DNA from 3 places in the Streptomyces sp. NPDC050988 genome. Region 2 is predicted to be linked to each of the others. Evidence: riboswitches for the same ligand, from Rfam matches in the RefSeq annotation. Region 2 holds a riboswitch; each other region holds the start of a gene.
The links. A riboswitch is a leader RNA that binds a small molecule or an ion and turns the genes downstream of it on or off. The one in region 2 is predicted to bind thiamine pyrophosphate.

Region 1: another riboswitch for thiamine pyrophosphate. It lies ahead of thiC (phosphomethylpyrimidine synthase ThiC); the one in region 2 lies ahead of thiO (glycine oxidase ThiO).
Region 3: another riboswitch for thiamine pyrophosphate. It lies ahead of ACIBEI_RS30765 (thiamine ABC transporter substrate binding subunit); the one in region 2 lies ahead of thiO (glycine oxidase ThiO).

The regions. Positions count from the first base shown of each region.
Region 1 is NZ_JBITFQ010000012.1:244,952-251,103, reverse strand. It holds gene ACIBEI_RS26255 (SsgA family sporulation/cell division regulator) at 1-416, shown strand, start outside; gene ACIBEI_RS26250 (YibE/F family protein) at 612-2,111, opposite strand; TPP riboswitch at 2,183-2,339, shown strand; gene thiC (phosphomethylpyrimidine synthase ThiC) at 2,332-4,179, shown strand; gene ACIBEI_RS26240 (hypothetical protein) at 4,323-4,640, shown strand; gene ACIBEI_RS26235 (hypothetical protein) at 4,948-5,820, opposite strand; gene ACIBEI_RS26230 (metallophosphoesterase) at 6,004-6,152, opposite strand, start outside.
Region 2 is NZ_JBITFQ010000016.1:85,373-91,524, reverse strand. It holds gene metF (methylenetetrahydrofolate reductase [NAD(P)H]) at 1-341, opposite strand, end outside; gene thiE (thiamine phosphate synthase) at 477-1,127, opposite strand; gene ACIBEI_RS29645 (helix-turn-helix domain-containing protein) at 1,205-1,576, opposite strand; gene ACIBEI_RS29640 (NAD(P)/FAD-dependent oxidoreductase) at 1,790-3,019, opposite strand; gene ACIBEI_RS29635 (hypothetical protein) at 3,086-3,430, opposite strand; TPP riboswitch at 3,483-3,596, shown strand; gene thiO (glycine oxidase ThiO) at 3,594-4,817, shown strand; gene thiS (sulfur carrier protein ThiS) at 4,820-5,020, shown strand; gene ACIBEI_RS29620 (thiazole synthase) at 5,024-5,818, shown strand; gene pknB (Stk1 family PASTA domain-containing Ser/Thr kinase) at 5,961-6,152, shown strand, end outside.
Region 3 is NZ_JBITFQ010000017.1:145,130-151,281, forward strand. It holds gene ACIBEI_RS30735 (hypothetical protein) at 1-193, opposite strand, end outside; gene ACIBEI_RS30740 (hypothetical protein) at 190-351, opposite strand; gene ACIBEI_RS30745 (hypothetical protein) at 507-1,343, shown strand; gene ACIBEI_RS30750 (hypothetical protein) at 1,469-1,807, shown strand; gene ACIBEI_RS30755 (hypothetical protein) at 1,822-1,977, shown strand; gene rlmN (23S rRNA (adenine(2503)-C(2))-methyltransferase RlmN) at 1,970-3,076, shown strand; TPP riboswitch at 3,101-3,206, shown strand; gene ACIBEI_RS30765 (thiamine ABC transporter substrate binding subunit) at 3,286-4,374, shown strand; gene ACIBEI_RS30770 (ABC transporter permease) at 4,350-6,077, shown strand; gene ACIBEI_RS30775 (ABC transporter ATP-binding protein) at 6,080-6,152, shown strand, end outside.

The DNA of each region.
Region 1 (6,152 bases), on a different contig from region 2:
AGGTCATGATGAGCTTCGTCGTCTCGGAGGAGCTCTCCTTTCGCATCCCGGTGGAGCTGCGCTACGAGACCTGTGATCCCTATGCCGTGCGGCTGACCTTCCACCTGCCCGGTGACGCGCCGGTCACCTGGGCCTTCGGCCGGGAGCTGCTGATCGACGGGGTGGGCCGGGCGTGCGGGGACGGCGACGTGCACATCGCTCCCGCCGACACCGAGGGGTTCGGCGATGTGCTGATCCGGCTTCAAGTGGGCGGTGACCACGCGTTGTTCCGCTGTGGGACGGCGCCGTTGCTGGCGTTCCTGGACCGTACGGACCGGCTGGTGCCGCTGGGCCAGGAGCGTTCCCTCGCGGACTTCGACACACACCTCGACGAGGCGCTGAACCGCATCCTGGCGGAGGAACAGAGCGCTGGGTGAAGTGATACGGGGCTGGGGCAGGCGCAACGCCGCCTCGTTGTACGTCGTCCCGTACGCGTGTGACACGTGCTCATCCCACCCGGCTTTGCCGTACGTCATCCGGCTTGTTGCCTCGCGGCTACGCGGACTGCCGTAACGCTTCTTCTCAGCTCTCAGCTCTCGACCCTCGGCGACCGGATCCGGCAGGCGCCGGGTTCAGTGCTTGCGGCGGCGGCCGCTCCCGCCACGCAGAGGCGCCCTGGCGCCCGACTGGGGCTGTGGCTGGGGCTGCGGCTGTTCCTGTTGTGCCGGGGCGGCGGGGCCCGGGCGGTCCGCCGAGACGACCAGCGCGGCGAGAACCGTGGTCACCGGCACGGAGGCGACCAGTCCGATCGAGCCGACGAGCGTGCGCACGATCTCCTCGGCGACCAACTCGCTGTTGGCCACCGTCCCCACGCTGCTCTGCGCGATGGAGAAGAGCAGCAGCAGCGGCAGTGCGGCGCCGGCGTAGGCGAGGACGAGCGTGTTGACGACCGACGCGATGTGGTCGCGGCCGATACGGATGCCCGCGCGGTACAGCCCGCGCCAGCCCATCGTCGGATTGGCCTCGTGCAGCTCCCAGACCGCCGACGTCTGCGTCACCGTCACGTCGTCGAGCACACCCAGCGAACCGATGATGATGCCCGCGAGCAGCAGACCGCTCATGTCGATGGACGGATACAGCCCGTGGATCAGCCCGGTGTTGTCGTCCGTGTTGCCGGTCAGCGCCGCCCAGTCGATGAACAGTGAGCCGAGCAGCCCGATCAGCAACAGGGAGAGCAGGGTGCCGAGCACCGCCACCGACGTACGGGCCGACAGCCCATGGCACAGATAGAGCGCGATCAGCATGATGGCGCTCGCCCCGACCACCGCCACGACCAGGGGGTTCGAGCCTTGCAGGATCGCGGGGAGGATGAAGAACGTCAGGATGAGGAAGCTGGCGGCCAGTGCGACCAGTGCCATGACGCCGCGCATCCGGCCCACCACGACCACGGCGACGGCGAAGATCCCGGCGAGCAGCGTCATCGGGAGCTTGCGGTTCACGTCGGTGACCGAGTACTGGAGTTCCTTGGGGGCGTCCGGCGCATACGCGACGATCACCTTCTGGCCCTGCTCCAGCTGTCGCGAGGAGTCCGGCTGGACGATCTCCGTGAACGTACGGCCCTTGTCCTTGCCGGTGTCGACCCGCACCGTCGCCTTCTTGCAGCTGCCGGTCGCCTGTTGCTGTGCCGACGAGCCCTCGGCGGTCGACGTGTCGCCGGTCGGCGTCTCCCCCGAGGCGTTCACCGACTTGCAGTCGACCTTGTCGACCTTGGTCACAGTGGCCTGCTGCGTCTGCCGGTCGAAGCCGACACCGGTGCGCTCGTGCCCCGGGGCGCCGCCGGGCCAGAGCACCACGAGGCCGACGACGACCGCCGCCGCGAAGGGGATCAGCACGGCCGCGATGACCTTGCGCAGGTGCATCGAGACAGGCGCGGCGGGTCCGTGACTGTGCGAGTGGCCGTGCCCGCCGCCACCCGATCCGCCACCGTCACCACCGCCGGGCCGGTCTCCGCCGCCGCCCGGTCCGGGGCCGTGGGGGCCGTGCCCAGGTCCGCCGCCGTGACCGTGGCCGTCGTGGCCGTGTCCGTGGGGCGGTTCGGACGGCGGGATTGGGGGCTGCTGCGTCGTGGTCACCGACCGATCATCGCAAGAACGGCCCGGGCCCACTGTTCACCGCGCCACATCTGACGCTAGCGTGGGGGCACCTTTGCACACGCGGGAGCTCGGAGCACCGGGCTGAGAGGGCGCTGACCTCCGTAGACGCGATGTTTCACGTGGAACATCGCCGGACGGAAATCGCTGCGTCGACCGCCGAACCTGTTACCGGGTAATGCCGGCGTAGGGAGTAGGTCTCATGACCAACAAGGACGTACGCACGCCTGCCTCCAGCCTGACGGACGGGGCGTTCGCCTCGGCCGAGAGCGGTGGAGTGACTGCTTCGCCCGAGAACGGCGAGGCCGGGAAGTCCATCGGCTGGCACAAGGCGTATGTCGAGGGTTCGCGCCCCGACCTGCGCGTGCCGGTCCGCCAAGTGCACCTCACCAACGGGCAGTCGGTCACTCTGTACGACACCTCCGGCCCGTACACCGATCCGACCGTCGACACCGACGTGCGCAGGGGCCTCGGGGCCCTCCGGGCCAACTGGATCATTGCCCGCGGCGACACCGAGGAGTACGCGGGCCGACCAATCCGCCCCGAGGACGACGGGATCAAGCACACCTCGCCGAGGGGCGGACTGCGCAATCTCGACGCGGTCTTCCCGGGGCGGCCGCGCCAGCCCCGGCGCAGCCGCGACGGCCAGGCGGTGACGCAACTCGCGTACGCCAGGCGGGGTGAGGTCACGCCGGAGATGGAGTACGTGGCCATCCGGGAGAACGTTTCTCCCGAGGTCGTCCGCGAGGAGATCGCGGCGGGCCGGGCCGTGCTGCCGGCCAACGTCAACCACCCGGAGATCGAGCCGATGATCATCGGCAAGCGGTTCCTGGTGAAGGTCAACGCCAACATCGGCAACTCCGCGGTCACTTCCTCCATCGAGGAGGAGGTGGAGAAGATGACCTGGGCGACCCGCTGGGGCGCCGACACGGTCATGGACCTGTCCACCGGCCGCAATATCCACACCACCCGCGAGTGGGTGCTGCGGAACTCCCCCGTCCCCATCGGCACGGTCCCGCTCTACCAGGCGCTGGAGAAGGTCGACGGGCGGGCCGAGGAGCTGACCTGGGAGATCTACAAGGACACGGTCGTCGAGCAGGCCGAGCAGGGTGTGGACTACATGACCGTCCACGCGGGCGTGCGGCTGCCGTTCGTCCCGCTGACCGCGAACCGCAAGACCGGCATCGTCTCGCGCGGCGGCTCGATCATGGCGGCCTGGTGCCTGGCGCACCACAAGGAGTCGTTCCTGTACGAGAACTTCGAGGAACTCTGCGAGATCCTCGCGGCGTACGACGTCACGTACTCGCTCGGCGACGGACTCCGGCCCGGGTCGATCGCGGACGCCAACGACGCAGCGCAGTTCGCGGAGTTGAGGACGCTCGGGGAACTCAACAGGGTCGCGAAGCGTTTCAACGTACAGACCATGATCGAGGGCCCGGGGCATGTCCCGATGCACAAGATCAAGGAGAACATCGACCTTCAGCAGGAGATCTGTGATGAAGCTCCGTTCTATACGCTCGGCCCGCTGACGACGGACGTCGCGCCGGCGTACGACCACATCACCTCCGGCATCGGTGCCGCGATGATCGCCTGGTGGGGCACGGCCATGCTCTGCTACGTCACGCCCAAGGAGCACTTGGGCCTGCCCAACCGTGACGACGTCAAGACGGGCGTCATCACCTACAAGATCGCGGCCCATGCGGCCGACCTCGCCAAGGGACATCCGGGCGCACAGGAGTGGGACGACGCGTTGTCGGACGCCCGCTTCGAGTTCCGCTGGGAGGACCAGTTCAACCTGGCCCTCGACCCCGACACGGCCCGGGAGTTCCATGACGAGACCCTCCCGGCCGAGCCCGCCAAGACGGCGCACTTCTGCTCCATGTGCGGGCCGAAGTTCTGCTCGATGAAGATCAGCCACAGCATCACCGAACAGTTCGGTGGCACCGCGGCCGCTGGCGCGACAGCCGAGGAGGTCGCTGAGGGGATGCTCCAGAAGTCGAAGGAGTTCGCGGCGAGCGGCAACAGGGTGTACCTGCCCATGGCCGACTGATTCCGGCCCGCTGTCCGTCCCTTTCTCGTAGGCCCCGACCATCCAGGCCGGGGCCCTGCGGAGGAACACGACGCCTCGCTCCAAGTCGTAACGGTAGAGAGAAGATCGCGCACGACGTGATCAACTTCCCTACCCCGCCTGGCATGGGCGGGATCGATGTGGCCAACGGAGTTGTCGGCGCTGTGCTGGGGATGCTGTTCGCGGTGCTGTTCCAGCAACCCCTGCAGAACGGCTGGTACAGGCTGCGAACCCGCTCGACCCGTGCCGTACGCACCCTCAGGCAGCGGGAAGAGTCCAGTCCGGCGTGGAGAACCTTCTCGCTGGGGCCGCTTCACGCCTCGGCCCTGATCGTCGAAGGGGACGGGGAATCATCCATATCCGCTGAATCCGTCTATATCCAAGTACTCGACGAGGAGATCGAGCTGCCTTCGGACATGGCCGGCTGGCGGGCCGAACGGTAGGCCCCACTCGCACCGGCGCTCTTCCACCTCGCCCTGGTGCATGTCTACAACCGCACACCGGTCGAGCGAGCGACCGCGCAGATCGTTCGGCGCATGTAGAAACGGAACGAAGGCACGGGATGAAGGCATGGCACGGAGGCGCGGCATGGAGGCGTGCCACGAGGGCACGGCACGGAGGTACCGCACCTGCTGGAACGCGGCCGTCGCGGGCGCAGTGCCCGCGACGCTGCGGCCGGTCGGGCCTCTCTCCGCCTGGCCGCGCCCGGTTGCCCGCCCCACATGGGGCCGGGCCCGGGCGAGGGCGGGGCTACTCCGGCTGGTGCTCCGGCCCCCCGAAGTCGGGGCTGCTGAAGTCCGGGCTGGAGAAGCTGGGGCGGGGCCCCGCTGTCGGGCCGCCGTCCGGGCTGCTGAAGCCTGGCCGGTTGTAGCCGAGCTGGGGCATCCGGCTGATCGGCGCCGACGGCTTCGTACGGCCGAGGGCGGCCGTGCCCGGGTCGGCGAGGGCCTCCCTGAGGAACGGCATGATGCCGCGCTCCAGAAGGGCGTCGTGCCAGGCTTCCCTGGCCCGGTTCACCTCTTCGCTGCGTTCGCCGTGCGCGTCGGCCTGGAGTGAACTGGCGCCGTTGCGCAGGGCGGCGAGCAGGAGACCGACCGCGGCCACCAGGATCGTGACGGCCGTGATGGCTCCGAACACCCACCCGGTGGTGAGGAGGGTCTGGGCGATGCCCGGCTGGGGGTCGAGCATCTTCAGGATGTAGCCGACGAGCAGGAAGATCGCCGCGGCGGTGCCGGCGAGGACGGGGGCGAGCACGGCGACGACCGCCGCGGCACCCGCCCCGGCGGTCTCGGCGACCTCCCCCATGGTCGTGGCGAGCCCGACCGCGCCCGTGGCCGGATCCGTGGTGCTGCTGGATCCTTCGCGGACCGGAGGGGTGGACGGCGCCGGCTGGCGCAGTTCCTCGCGGACCTTCACATAGTGCTGGTACTCGGTCGCCGCGGCCGCCGTGATGAGAGCGGTGGCGTTGAGGGCCATCGTGCGCAGTTGTTCGGGGTTGAGCCGCTGACCGACAGCGGCGAGTTCCGGACGGTGTGGTGCGGAGCGCAGCGCCTCATCGAGGATCCGCTCGTACTCTTGGCGGTCCTCGCTCAGCAGGTGCTGCGGAACGCTGTTCATGTGCATCCCCCGATGCTCCGTAGGGCTTGGGGCTCGGCATGCTGACGAGCCGTCGGGCAGAAACGGAGGGGAGCCTGCTACGGATAAGCCGATGGTAGAGCGGTGACGGCACACGGTGACAGGGGGTTTCCAGAATTTGCCCCTGTGTTGCGCTTGTCCTCCGTCGGGGGACGCCTGCCCGATGAACGCTCAGCTATCCAGGGGAAGTTGCTGGACCAGCAGCTTTCCGGCCATGGTCACACCGCCGTCCATCGCGATGGCGAGCCCGTCGGCGTACACATGCGGCTTTTCGACGACGGGGTTCGGGGAGTCCTCCCCCTCCTCCGGGCCGACCTCTC
Region 2 (6,152 bases):
CGGATCCCGGCGTCCGCGAACTGGCCGATGATGTTGCGCAGCTCGGCGATGGAGTGGTTGACCGCGGTGAGGTGGGCGACCGGGGTCAGGGTCGTGTCGGCGACGATCTGCTCGGTCTCCCTGACCGTGCCCGCCCGGGTCGAACCGCCCGCGCCGTAGGTCACCGACACGAAGTCGGGGGCCACGGCCTCGACCCGGCGCAGCGCGTTCCACAGGTTCCGCTCGCCCTTCGGGGTCTTCGGCGCGGAGAACTCGAACGAGTACGTTTCCTTGCCGGTTGCGAGCATGTCACGCACTGTGCGTGCGCGGTCCGTCCTGGTGGAAGCAGATCCGAGGGCCATACCCGCAGGTTAGCCAGGGGGCGACGGTCCCCCAACCGGATCCGGGAAATTTGCCCGATTTGTCGATTTGTTGTCCACCACTCGGACAACTGCCCACTCGGTCGACCACACCCCCGGGCCCCTGCCTCAGGTCACCTACGCGTGACGCAGGCGCTTCGCGAACTCCGCCGCCGCCGCGCCCGGATCGTCGGCCTCGGTGATCGCCCGTACGACGACGATGCGGCGGGCGCCCGCTTCGAGCACCTCGTCGAGGTTGCCGAGGTCGATGCCGCCGATGGCGAACCAGGGGCGGTCGGTGGCCAGCCCGGCGGTGTACCGGACCAGCCCGAGACCCGGCGCGTGGCGGCCGGGCTTGGTGGGGGTCGGCCAACAGGGGCCGGTGCAGAAGTAGTCCACGCCCTCCTGGACGGCGGCGGCAGCGGCCTCCGCGTCGGCGTGCGTGGAGCGGCCGATCAGGACGTCGTCGCCGAGGATCGCCCGGGCGGCGGGCACCGGAAGATCGCCCTGGCCCAGGTGCAGCACGTCGGCGCCGATGGCGTGGGCGACGTCCGCCCGGTCGTTCACCGCGAGCAGCTTGCCGTGCCGACGGCAGGCGCCCGCGAGGACGGCGAGGTGCTCCAGCTCCTCGGCCGCCTCCATGCCCTTGTCCCGCAGCTGCACGATGTCCACGCCGTTCGCCAGGACCGCGTCCAGGAAGTCGGCGAGGTCGCCCTGGCGCCTGCGGGCGTCAGTGCAGAGGTACACGCGGGCGTCGGCGAGCCGGGCGCGTGCGGTGGATTCGGGCATGCGTGGGTCCCCCGTGTCGTGTCGGTGGCGTACGGGCCGTGAGGATCGCGGCCCGTACGCCGGACGGCGTGATCAGGTCAGACGGCGAGCGCCTGGGCGCGACGCTTCACCTCCGTGCCGCGATTCTCGCTCAGGGCCTGCGCGGGCGTGCCGGGCAGGCTCTCGTCGGGGGTGAAGAGCCACTCGAGCATCTCTTCGTCGGTGAAGCCGTCGTCCCGCAGGAGCGTCAGGGTGCCGGTCAGGCCCTTGACGACCTTCTGCTCGGCCCCGTCGATGAAAGCGGCGGGGACGTGCAGCGCGCGGTTCTCACCACGGCGTACGGCGATGAGCTGGCCTTCCTTGACCAGTTGCCGGACGCGGGTCACCTCGACACCGAGCTGTTCGGCGATGTCGGGGAGGGTGAGCCAGGCGGGGACGAGAGCATCGATCTTTGCGTCAATCTCGGTCACGAACACAAGCCTGCCATCTCGGACTGACAGTCGGTACCCGGGCCGGTGCGACCGTGTCACGCCCGCGGCCCCGCTGCCCCTTTCGCACCTGGGCCGCAGCCCCGTCAGGGGCGCGGGGAACTGCGCGACCAGCCACGGACGGCCCGCAGACACCAAACGACCTCCAGCCCCGTGCGGCCCGGCGGCCTCCAGCCGTGCGGCCCGGCGGAGCGTCTACGCGGTCGCGCCCTTGAGCGGCAGCGCGGGGTCGGACAGAAGCCCGGAATCCATCGGCGTGCCCGCCTCGATCAGCCGCCTGCCCTGTGCCAGGTCCCGAGGCCGTCCCACCGCCAGGACCGCGACCAGGCGGTTCTCGCGGAGCCAGCACACCGACCAGGACGGTCCGGCCGGGTCACCGCGCCGGACCAGGGCGTCGGCGGACCCGTGATGGCCCGCGTACTGGACGAAGCGGCCGAACTGCTCGGACCAGAAGTACGGCACGGGGTCGTACGTGACGGACGTCTCACCGACGATGTTCGCGGCGACCGTGCGCGGGCCCTGGAGGGCGTTGTCCCAGTGGTGGACGAGCAGGCGCTCCCCGTAGCGGCCGGACGGGAACGAGGCGCAGTCACCGACCGCGTACACGTCCGGGGCGGAGGTGCGCAGGTGGTCGTCCGCGACGATCTCGCGACGGGCGCCCAGCTCGATCCCGGAACCGGCCAGCCAGGCCGTGGCGGGCCGCGCCCCGATGCCCACGACGACGGCACCCGCTGGCAGCCGTGAGCCGTCGTCGAGCACCACCTCGCCGGACTCGACGTGCTCCACGCGCGCGTGGGTGCGCAACACCGCCCCGCTGTCCGCGTACCAGGCGGCCATCGGAGCGGCCACCTCCTCGGGCAGCACACCGGCCAGCGGCCGGTCGGCGGCCTCCACGACGGTCACCGCGCAGCCCGCCTCGCGCGCCGCCGTGGCGAACTCGGCGCCGATCCAGCCCGCGCCCACCACCACGATGTCGTGCTGCCGTGCGAGGACGGGGCGCAGCCGCTCGGCGTCGTCGAGCGTGCGCAGCAGATGGACGCCGGGTACGCCCTGGGCGCCCGGCAGTTGGATCGGCTCGGCACCGGTGGCGATGACGAGGACGTCGTACGGAACCGGGCCGTCGGCCGTGTCGAGTTCATGCCGCGAGGGGTGCACGCCGGTCACTTCGAGCCCCAGGCGGAGCTCCACGTCGAGCGCCTCGAAGTCGACGTCGAAGGCGGAGCCCTCGGCCTTGCCGAGCAGTACGGCCTTGGACAGCGAGGGCCGGTCGTACGGCTGATGGGGCTCCGCGCCGATCAGGGTCACGCTTCCGGCGAAGCCCCTCTCCCGCAGGGCGACGGCGGTCTGTACGCCGGCCATGCCCGCCCCGGCGATCACGGCGCTCCGTCGCGCCGCCGGGCTCCGTCCCTGCGTCTGCTCACTCACACGATCACCATAGACACTGGTGAAATCGTCGGTCAGGGGGCGCGATCGGTGAGCTGTTGCACAGCGTCAGGCTTCGGTGACCTCTTCGACCACACTTGTCCCGCTGCCCTCCTGCGACTCCCACTCCCAGGTCTCCTCCAGGCGCACCCGCCCGTCGGGCAGTTCGAGGACCTGGGACACGCAGTGCCCGGACGAGGTGCTGCCGTCGACCTTCAGCTGCACGTACCGGAAGTCGAGCCGGTCGCCCGCGCGCGTGCCCACGAGATGGCCGCGTACGACGTCGCCGCCCGCGTACTCGGCCCAGATCTCGCCGTCCTTCTCGTGGTAGGCGAACCGGGTACGGGTGCCCACCTGGCCCGGCGCCTGGTCCGCGACCGGAGAGAGGAGGAGTCCGTCGAGCGAGCGGGCCATGCGTGAAGGCTCCCTTACAGGCTGTTGGGGCGAAGGGCTAGGGTGGCCAACGTAAAGCACTCGCGGGAGTCCGGACGCACCGGGCTGAGAGGGAGGCTGGGACGGCCTCCGACCGTACGAACCTGATCCGGGTCATGCCGGCGAAGGGAGGGGCTGGACGCCCATGTCGCGTACACCGGAGACACCCGTAGCACCCGATAGGCCCGATGCGCCCGATGCGCCCGATAGAAGGCGCACGGCAGACGTCCTGGTCGTCGGGGGCGGGATCATCGGCCTCGTCACGGCCTGGCGGGCCGCGCAGCGCGGGTTCACGACCGCGCTCGTGGACCCGGAGCCCGGCGGCGGCGCCGCGCAGGTCGCCGCTGGGATGCTGGCCGCCGTCACCGAACTCCACTACGGCGAGCAGACCCTGCTCGGCCTCAATCTGGCCTCGGCGCGCCGCTATCCGGACTTCGCGGCCGAGCTGACCGAGGCCACCGGCCAGGACCTCGGATACCGGCAGTGCGGCGCGCTGGCGGTCGCGCTCGACGCCGACGACCGCGCCCATCTGCGCGAAGTCCACGCCCTGCAACGCCGGTCGGGCCTGGAGTCGGAGTGGCTCAGCGGCCGCGAGTGCCGGCGTCTGGAGCCGATGCTCGCGCCGGGCGTGCGCGGCGGGCTCCGGGTCGACGGCGACCACCAGATCGATCCGCGGCGGCTCTCCGGGGCCCTGGTCACGGCCTGCGAGCGGGCCGGAGTGACCTTCCACCGGACGTGGGCCGACCGCCTGACTGTCGTACGGGACCGGGCCGTCGGAGTCGTCACGCCGGACGGCACCGAGCTGTCGGCGGGCCAGGTCGTCCTCGCCGCGGGCAGTCTCAGCGGACGCTTCGCGGGCGTCCCCGACAACGTGCTGCCGCCGGTGCGCCCCGTGAAGGGACAGGTGCTGCGGCTGACGGTCCCGAAACGGTACGCGCCCTTCCTGAGCCGCAGCGTGCGTGCCGTCGTCCGCGGCAACCACATCTATCTGGTGCCGCGGGAGAGCGGCGAACTGGTCGTCGGCGCGACCAGCGAGGAGCTGGGCTGGGACACCACGGTGACCGCCGGCGGCGTGTACGAGCTGCTGCGGGACGCCCACGAACTCGTCCCCGGCATCACCGAGCTGCCGCTCACCGAGACACGGGCCGGACTGCGCCCGGGCTCCCCCGACAACGCGCCCCTGCTCGGCCCGACCGAACTCCCCGGTCTCCTGCTCGCGACCGGCCACTACCGCAACGGCGTACTCCTCACGCCCGTCACCGGGGACGTGATGGCGCACGCCCTGACCACCGGTGAACTCCCGGACGAGGCCCGCCCGTTCACACCCAGGCGGTTCGGTGCCGCCGCACTCTCGGAGCAGCCCGCATGAGCATGAGCATCTTCGTCAACGGGGAGCGGCGGCAGCTGGCCCCGGACACGGCCCTGGACACCCTCGTCGCAGCGCTCACCGCGGCTCCCTCCGGTGTCGCCGCCGCACTCAACGAAACCGTCGTCCCGCGCGCGCAGTGGTCGAAGACCCTCCTCTCCGAGGGAGACCGCGTCGAAGTCCTCACCGCCGTCCAAGGAGGCTGACCCATGGCCGACGATCCCTTCGTCCTCGGCGGTACGTCCTTCACGTCCCGTCTGATCATGGGCACCGGTGGCGCGCCCAGCCTCGACGTCCTGGAGCGCTCACTCGTCGCGTCCGGCACCGAGCTGACGACGGTCGCGATGCGCCGCGTGAACCCGAAGGCCCACGGCTCGGTGCTGTCCGTGCTCGAACGGCTGGGCATCCGAGTGCTGCCCAACACGGCGGGCTGTTTCACCGCCGGGGAGGCCGTTCTGACGGCCCGGCTCGCGCGTGAGGCGCTCGGCACGGACCTCGTCAAGCTGGAGGTCATCGCCGACGAGCGCACCCTGCTGCCCGACCCGATCGAGCTGCTCGACGCCGCCGAGACCCTGGTCGACGACGGCTTCACGGTCCTCCCGTACACGAACGACGACCCGGTGCTCGCCCGCAGGCTGGAGGACGTGGGGTGCGCCGCGGTCATGCCGCTCGGCTCGCCGATCGGGTCCGGGCTCGGCATCCGCAACCCGCACAACTTCCAGCTGATCGTGGAGCACGCGCGCGTGCCGGTGATCCTGGACGCGGGTGCAGGGACGGCGTCGGACGCGGCGATCGCCATGGAGCTGGGGTGCGCGGGTGTGATGCTCGCCTCGGCCGTGACCCGGGCGCAGGAGCCGGTGCTGATGGCCGAGGGCATGCGGCACGCGGTCGAGGCGGGCCGGCTCGCGTACCGCGCGGGGCGCATTCCGCGCCGTCACTTCGCCGAGGCGTCGTCCCCTGTGGAGGGTGTCGCCCGTTTGGACCCGGAAAGGCCTGCTTTCTGACGCTTGGCCTGAACGCCTGTCCGAATACGGATGCCGCACCGCGGTCGCCGTCGTGCGACGTGCGTCACAGCTCGGCTGCAGTAGCGCCCCGGAATCGCCCGTACGGGCGGCGTTGACAGTGGCGGCTCGTACACTCACCTGCGTGGATACGACGCTTCAGGACCCGCTCGTCGGGCACGTGCTCGACGGCCGCTACCGCGTCGACGCGCGCATCGCCGTCGGCGGGATGGCCACGGTCTACCGTGCCGTGGACACCCGCCTGGACCGGGTGCTCGCGCTCAAGGTGATGCACCCGGGCCTGGCCGCCGACGCCACGTTCGTGGACCGCTTCATC
Region 3 (6,152 bases), on a different contig from region 2:
GCGGATCGTCCAGCAGCTCCCACGCGTCCGGCAGGCCCGCGCGGCGCAGGAACTCGATCAGGTCGGCGTCGCTGTGCGCGAGGCCGGCGACCCGGGCGCGAATGGACACCCGGCGGCCGCCGGTGCCCGCAGCGCGATGCACGACGATGGGCGCGGTGCCCTCTCCTTCGGGCGGCGACTGTTCGCGGTTCACAGTGCACCGCGGGCGGTGTCTGTATCGGTGTCGGGCGTGGGGGTGGGTGTGGGCGTGGCGGAGGTGGAGGCGCTGGTGTCGTCGGTGCGGCGCAGCCGCCGGACCAGCCGATCGCGGTCGCTGCGCCGATGATCCGGGCGAGACACATATTCGTACACGAGTTCGATTGTAGGTCCAGGTGTGACCGTTGGGACAGGGCCCGGCTTCCCGCGGCTTCGGACTTGAACCCGCCGGCAGCCCACGGCCACCCGCCTGTCCCAGGCCGTGACCTGCGGGATGGGTAGGTTTGTCGCACCGCTTAAGGAGATGTGCGATGCCGGACCGCCGTAGAGCTCTGTACGTAACCGATCTGGCTTACCCGGCCCGGGGGCGGCGCTACTGCGACGAGGACATCTTCCTGACCTCCCGACTGCGCGACGACTTCGATGTCGCCCTGTGCCACCCGCTGGAGGCCGCCGCGTTGATGGACGCCTTCGATGTTGTCGTGGTCCGCAACAGCGGGCCGGTGCTGCATTACCGGGAGGAGTACGACGCGTTCCGGGCGCGGGCCACGGCCGACGGCGCCCGGGTCTACAACCCGTTGACCGGCCGCGGAGACATGTCCGGCAAGCAGTACCTGCTGGATCTGACCGCTGCCGGACACCCGGTCATCCCCACGGTCGACCGGTCCGAGGACCTGCACCTGCTGCCCGAGGCCGACCAGTACGCGGTCAAGCCGAAGGTGGGCGCTGACTCCATCGGCCTGGCCTTCGTGCCCCGCGAGCAGCTCGACGGCCTCGCCTACGGCGACATCCTGGTCCAGCCGCGCATCGACTTCCGCTACGAAGTGTCCTTCTACTACGTCGACGACGCCTTCCAGTACGCCCTTCACGCCCCCGATCCCGAGCAGCGCTGGGTCCTCGATCCCTACGAGCCCACCGACACCGACCTGGCCTTCGCCCGGAGCTTCATCGACTGGAACACCCTCGACCACGGCATCCAGCGCGTGGACGCCTGCCGCACCTGGGAGGGCGCGCTGCTCCTCGTCGAGCTGGAGGACCTCAACCCATATCTGTCCCTGGAACTGGTCTCCGACCGGACCCGTGACGCGTTCGTGGCGAATATGACGGAGTCCGTCCACCGGTTCCTGGACGCTCGGCCGCGCAGCTGAGCTCGCGCCTGAGACGGCGTACCGTCGTACGGCCGTACCTGACCATTGACCCCCGCGAGGCGACGTGATCGCCTCTCACAGGTAAGCCGTGAACGGGCTGAACCGGGGGACAAGTGAGTCTTGAGATGAGTCAGGATTATGCGGCTCTCATCGCGGGCGTCGACGGCGCGATCTTGATCGCTGCATCGGTCCAACTCCATTCGTACCGAGCCAAGGGCAACGGACAAATGACGCGCGCCGCCCGGGTGTTGTGGCTGGCGCCTTTCCCGGTGATGGTCATTTCCATCGCTCGGGTCCTCTGGTGGTCTGCCAACGGCGGGCAGGACAAGGACCCCGACCTTGCGTTGATGCTGTTCCTGGGGACTCTCATCCTGCTGGCCATGGTCATGCTTGACGCGATCCTGTCGAGGTACGTATACGAGGAAGCGGAGCAGGTCGCTTCCGACGACTCACTCGACGCGTAGAAGTGCCTCAGCGCGTGAATACCGTGCTCGCGCGCGGACTCACACCTGCCGCCCTTCTCGACTTCCGGGACCAGGCCCGCGGCAGCGGTACGGCCGCTGACGACCACCGCGCACGGCTCGTGGCCCCGGTCACACGAATCGATCTGCGACACTGGTACAGCCATGCCTAAGCCCGGAGAACTCACTTTCGTTGCCCCCCGCGGAGCCAAGAAGCCGCCGCGGCACCTTGCTGATCTCACGCCTGCCGAGCGTAAGGAGGCGGTTGCCGCGGTCGGTGAGAAGCCGTTTCGTGCCAAGCAGCTGTCGCAGCACTACTTCGCGCGGTACGCGCACGACCCGGAGCAGTGGACCGACATCCCCGCGGGATCGCGCGCCAAGCTGCAGGAGGCGCTGCTGCCCGAGCTGATGACGGTCGTGCGGCATCTCTCCACCGATGGGGACACCACCCGCAAGACCCTCTGGCGGCTCTTCGACGGCACGCTCGTCGAGTCCGTGCTGATGCGGTACCCGGACCGGGTCACCATGTGCATCAGCTCTCAGGCGGGCTGCGGGATGAACTGTCCGTTCTGTGCGACCGGGCAGGCCGGTCTCGACCGGAATCTGTCCAGCGCCGAGATCGTGCACCAGATCGTGGACGGGATGCGGGCGCTGCGGGACGGGGAGATTCCCGGTGGGCCGGCCCGGCTCAGCAACATCGTCTTCATGGGCATGGGCGAGCCGCTGGCCAACTACAAGCGGGTCGTCCAGTCGATCCGGGCCCTCACCGACCCGGAGCCGGACGGGCTCGGGCTGTCGCAGCGGGGGATCACCGTCTCCACGGTCGGTCTCGTCCCCGCCATCAACCGGTTCGCCGACGAGGGCTTCAAGTGCCGCCTCGCCATCTCCCTGCACGCACCGGACGACGAGCTGCGTGACACGCTCGTGCCCGTGAACACGCGGTGGAAGGTACGGGAAGTGCTGGACGCCGGATGGGAGTACGCGGCGAAGTCGGGGCGCCGGCTCTCCATCGAGTACGCGCTCATCCGTGACATCAACGACCAGGCGTGGCGTGGTGACCGGCTCGGGCGGCTGCTCAAGGGCAAGCCCGTGCACGTGAACCTGATTCCGCTGAACCCGACACCCGGCTCCAAGTGGACGGCCTCGCGGCCCGAGGACGAGAAGGCGTTCGTCGAGGCGATCGCCGCCCATGGTGTGCCCGTCACCGTCCGGGACACCCGTGGCCAGGAGATCGACGGGGCCTGCGGGCAGCTCGCGGCGACCGAGCGGTAGTCTGGCGGACGTACGTACATCTTCATATTCCGACAGGGGAGCGCCACAGCGCTGAGAGTGCGGGACAGCCCGCAGACCCTCTGAACCTTGCCCAGGTCATTCTGGGTAGGAAGTTCGGTCACTACTCAAGCTGTTGCGCCCTGCCCGGGATCCGACCGAGGTCCCGGGCAGGGCCGCGTCTCTTCCTGGTCACCCCCAGGAGGAATTCAGTGAGCACCACCACCAGGAAGTTCACGGCCGTGGTCGCGGTCACCGGGCTCGGCTTCGCCGCGCTCGCCGCGTGCGGTTCGTCCGACTCCGGCGACGAGGGCTCCGGGTCCAAGACCGTCACCCTCGTCAGCCATGACTCCTTCGCCTACACCAAGGCAGTACTGAAGGAGTTCGAGAAGGCGTCCGGTTACAAGGTCAAGGTCCTCAAGGACGGCGACGCCGGTACGGCCGTCAACAAGGCCATCCTCACCAAGGACAACCCGCAGGGCGACGTCTTCTTCGGCGTCGACAACACCCTGCTGTCGCGGGCGCTCGACAACGGGCTGTTCCAGTCGTACGAGGCCAAGGGCGCCGATGGCATCAAGGCCGAGTACCGGGTCGACCAGGACAAGCACCGCGTCACGCCCATCGACTCCGGTGACATCTGCGTCAACTACGACAAGGCCTACTTCAGCAAGCACAAGCTGGCCCCGCCGACGTCCTTCGACGATCTGATCAAGCCCGAGTACAAGGATCTTCTCGTCACCGAGAACGCGTCCACGTCCTCGCCCGGCCTCGGGTTCCTGCTCGGCACCGCCGCCAAGTACGGGGACGCGGGCTGGGAGGGCTACTGGAAGAAGCTCAAGGCCAACGGAGTGAAGGTCGTCGACGGCTGGGAGCAGGCCTACAACGTGGAGTTCTCCGGGTCCGCCGGCGGCAAGGAGGCCAAGGGCGACCGGCCGCTCGTCGTCTCGTACGCCTCGTCGCCGCCCGCCGAGGTCATCTACGCCGACCCGAAGCCGAAGACCGCGCCGACCGGGGTCGCGGACGGCACCTGCTTCCGCCAGGTCGAGTACGCGGGCCTGCTGAGCAACGCGAAGAACACCAAGGGTGGCAAGGCGCTCATCGACTTCCTGGTCGGCAAGGCCTTCCAGGAGGACATGCCGCTGAACATGTTCGTGTACCCGGTCGTCGAGGGTGCGAAGGTGCCCGCCGAGTTCACGAAGTTCGGGCCGGCCGCCAAGAGCCCCGAGACCCTCGACCCCGCCAAGATCGCCGACAACCGTGACGAGTGGGTCAAGTCATGGACCTCGCTCGTACTGAAGTAGAGCCCCGCGCGGAGGCGGAGCCGCCCGCGAGCCGGCGTCCGCGCCTCCGTCCGCGCCCTCGCACGCGCCCGCGTACGGGGAGCGCGGCCCGGCTCGGTCTCATGGCCGTGCCCGTCGCGTTCTTCGGGCTCTTCTTCGCCTACCCGGTCGCGGCGATCACGGCACGCGGGCTCAAGATCGACGGGGTCTGGCGGTTCGGGCGGATCGGCGATGTGCTCGCACAGTCCGACATCCGGCACGTCCTGTGGTTCACGACCTGGCAGGCGCTCGCCTCGACCGCGCTCACGCTGCTGATCGCACTCCCCGGCGCGTACGTGTTCGCGCGCTTCGATTTCAGGGGCAAGCAGGTCCTGCGGGCCGTCGTCACCGTGCCGTTCGTGCTGCCGACCGTGGTTGTCGGCACGGCGTTCCTGGCGCTGCTCGGCCGCGGCGGACTCCTGGACGAGTTGTGGGGCGTACGGCTCGACACGACCGTGTGGGCGATCCTGCTCGCGCACGTCTTCTTCAACTACGCGGTCGTCGTCCGCACGGTCGGCGGCCTCTGGTCGCAGCTCGATCCGCGTCAGGAGGAGGCCGCGCGGGTGCTCGGCGCCTCACGGTTCGCCGCCTGGCGCCGGGTGACGCTTCCGGCGCTCGGGCCGGCGGTCGCCGCCGCCGCGCTGATGGTCTTCCTCTTCACCTTCACCTCGTTCGGTGTGGTGCAGATCCTCGGCGGTCCGACCTTCTCGACGCTCGAAGTCGAGATCTACCGGCAGACCTCGGAGATCTTCGACCTCTCGACGGCCGCCGTCCTCACCCTCGTCCAGTTCGTGGCGGTCGGCGCGATCCTCGCCGTCCACGCGTGGACGGTACGGCGGCGGGAGACCGCCCTGCGCCTGGTCGACGCGTCCGCGACGGCACGACGGCCGCGCGGCGCCGGGCAGTGGGCACTGCTCACCGGCGTCCTCGCCACCATCGCCGTCCTGCTGGTGCTGCCACTGGCCGTGCTGGTCGAGCGGTCCCTCGACGCCCCCGGATTCGGCTACTACAAGGCGCTGACCAGCGACGAAGGCGGCATTTTCCTCGTGCCGCCGATCGAGGCCGTCGGCAACTCGCTGCAGTACGCTCTCGCCGCCACCGCCATCGCCCTGCTGATCGGCGGACTCGCGGCCGCCGCCCTCACCCGCCGGGACGCCGGCCGTCTCGTACGGGGCTTCGACGCCCTGCTGATGCTGCCGCTCGGCGTCTCCGCCGTGACCGTCGGGTTCGGCTTCCTCATCGCGCTCGACGAGCCTCCGCTGGACCTCCGGAGCACCTGGATCCTCGTGCCGCTCGCGCAGGCGCTGGTGGGTGTCCCCTTCGTCGTACGGACCATGCTGCCCGTGCTGCGGGCGGTGGACGGACGGCTGCGCGAGGCGGCGGCGGTGCTCGGGGCCTCGCCGTGGCGGGTGTGGCGCGAGGTCGATCTGCCCATGGTGCGGCGGGCGCTGCTGATCGCGGCCGGGTTCGCCTTCGCCGTGTCGCTGGGCGAGTTCGGCGCGACCGTCTTCATCGCGCGGCCCGACAACCCGACACTGCCGGTCGCCGTGGCACGGCTGCTCGGGCGGGCCGGGGAGCTCAACTACGGGCAGGCCATGGCACTTTCGACGATCTTGATGGTGGTGTGCGCGGTGGCGCTGCTCGTTCTCGAACGCCTTCGCACCGACCGGACCGGGGAGTTCTGACCATGCGCGACGCAAAGCTCGAACTCGTTGGCGCGACCGTACGGTTCGGTGGGCGGGCCGTGCTCGACTCCGTCG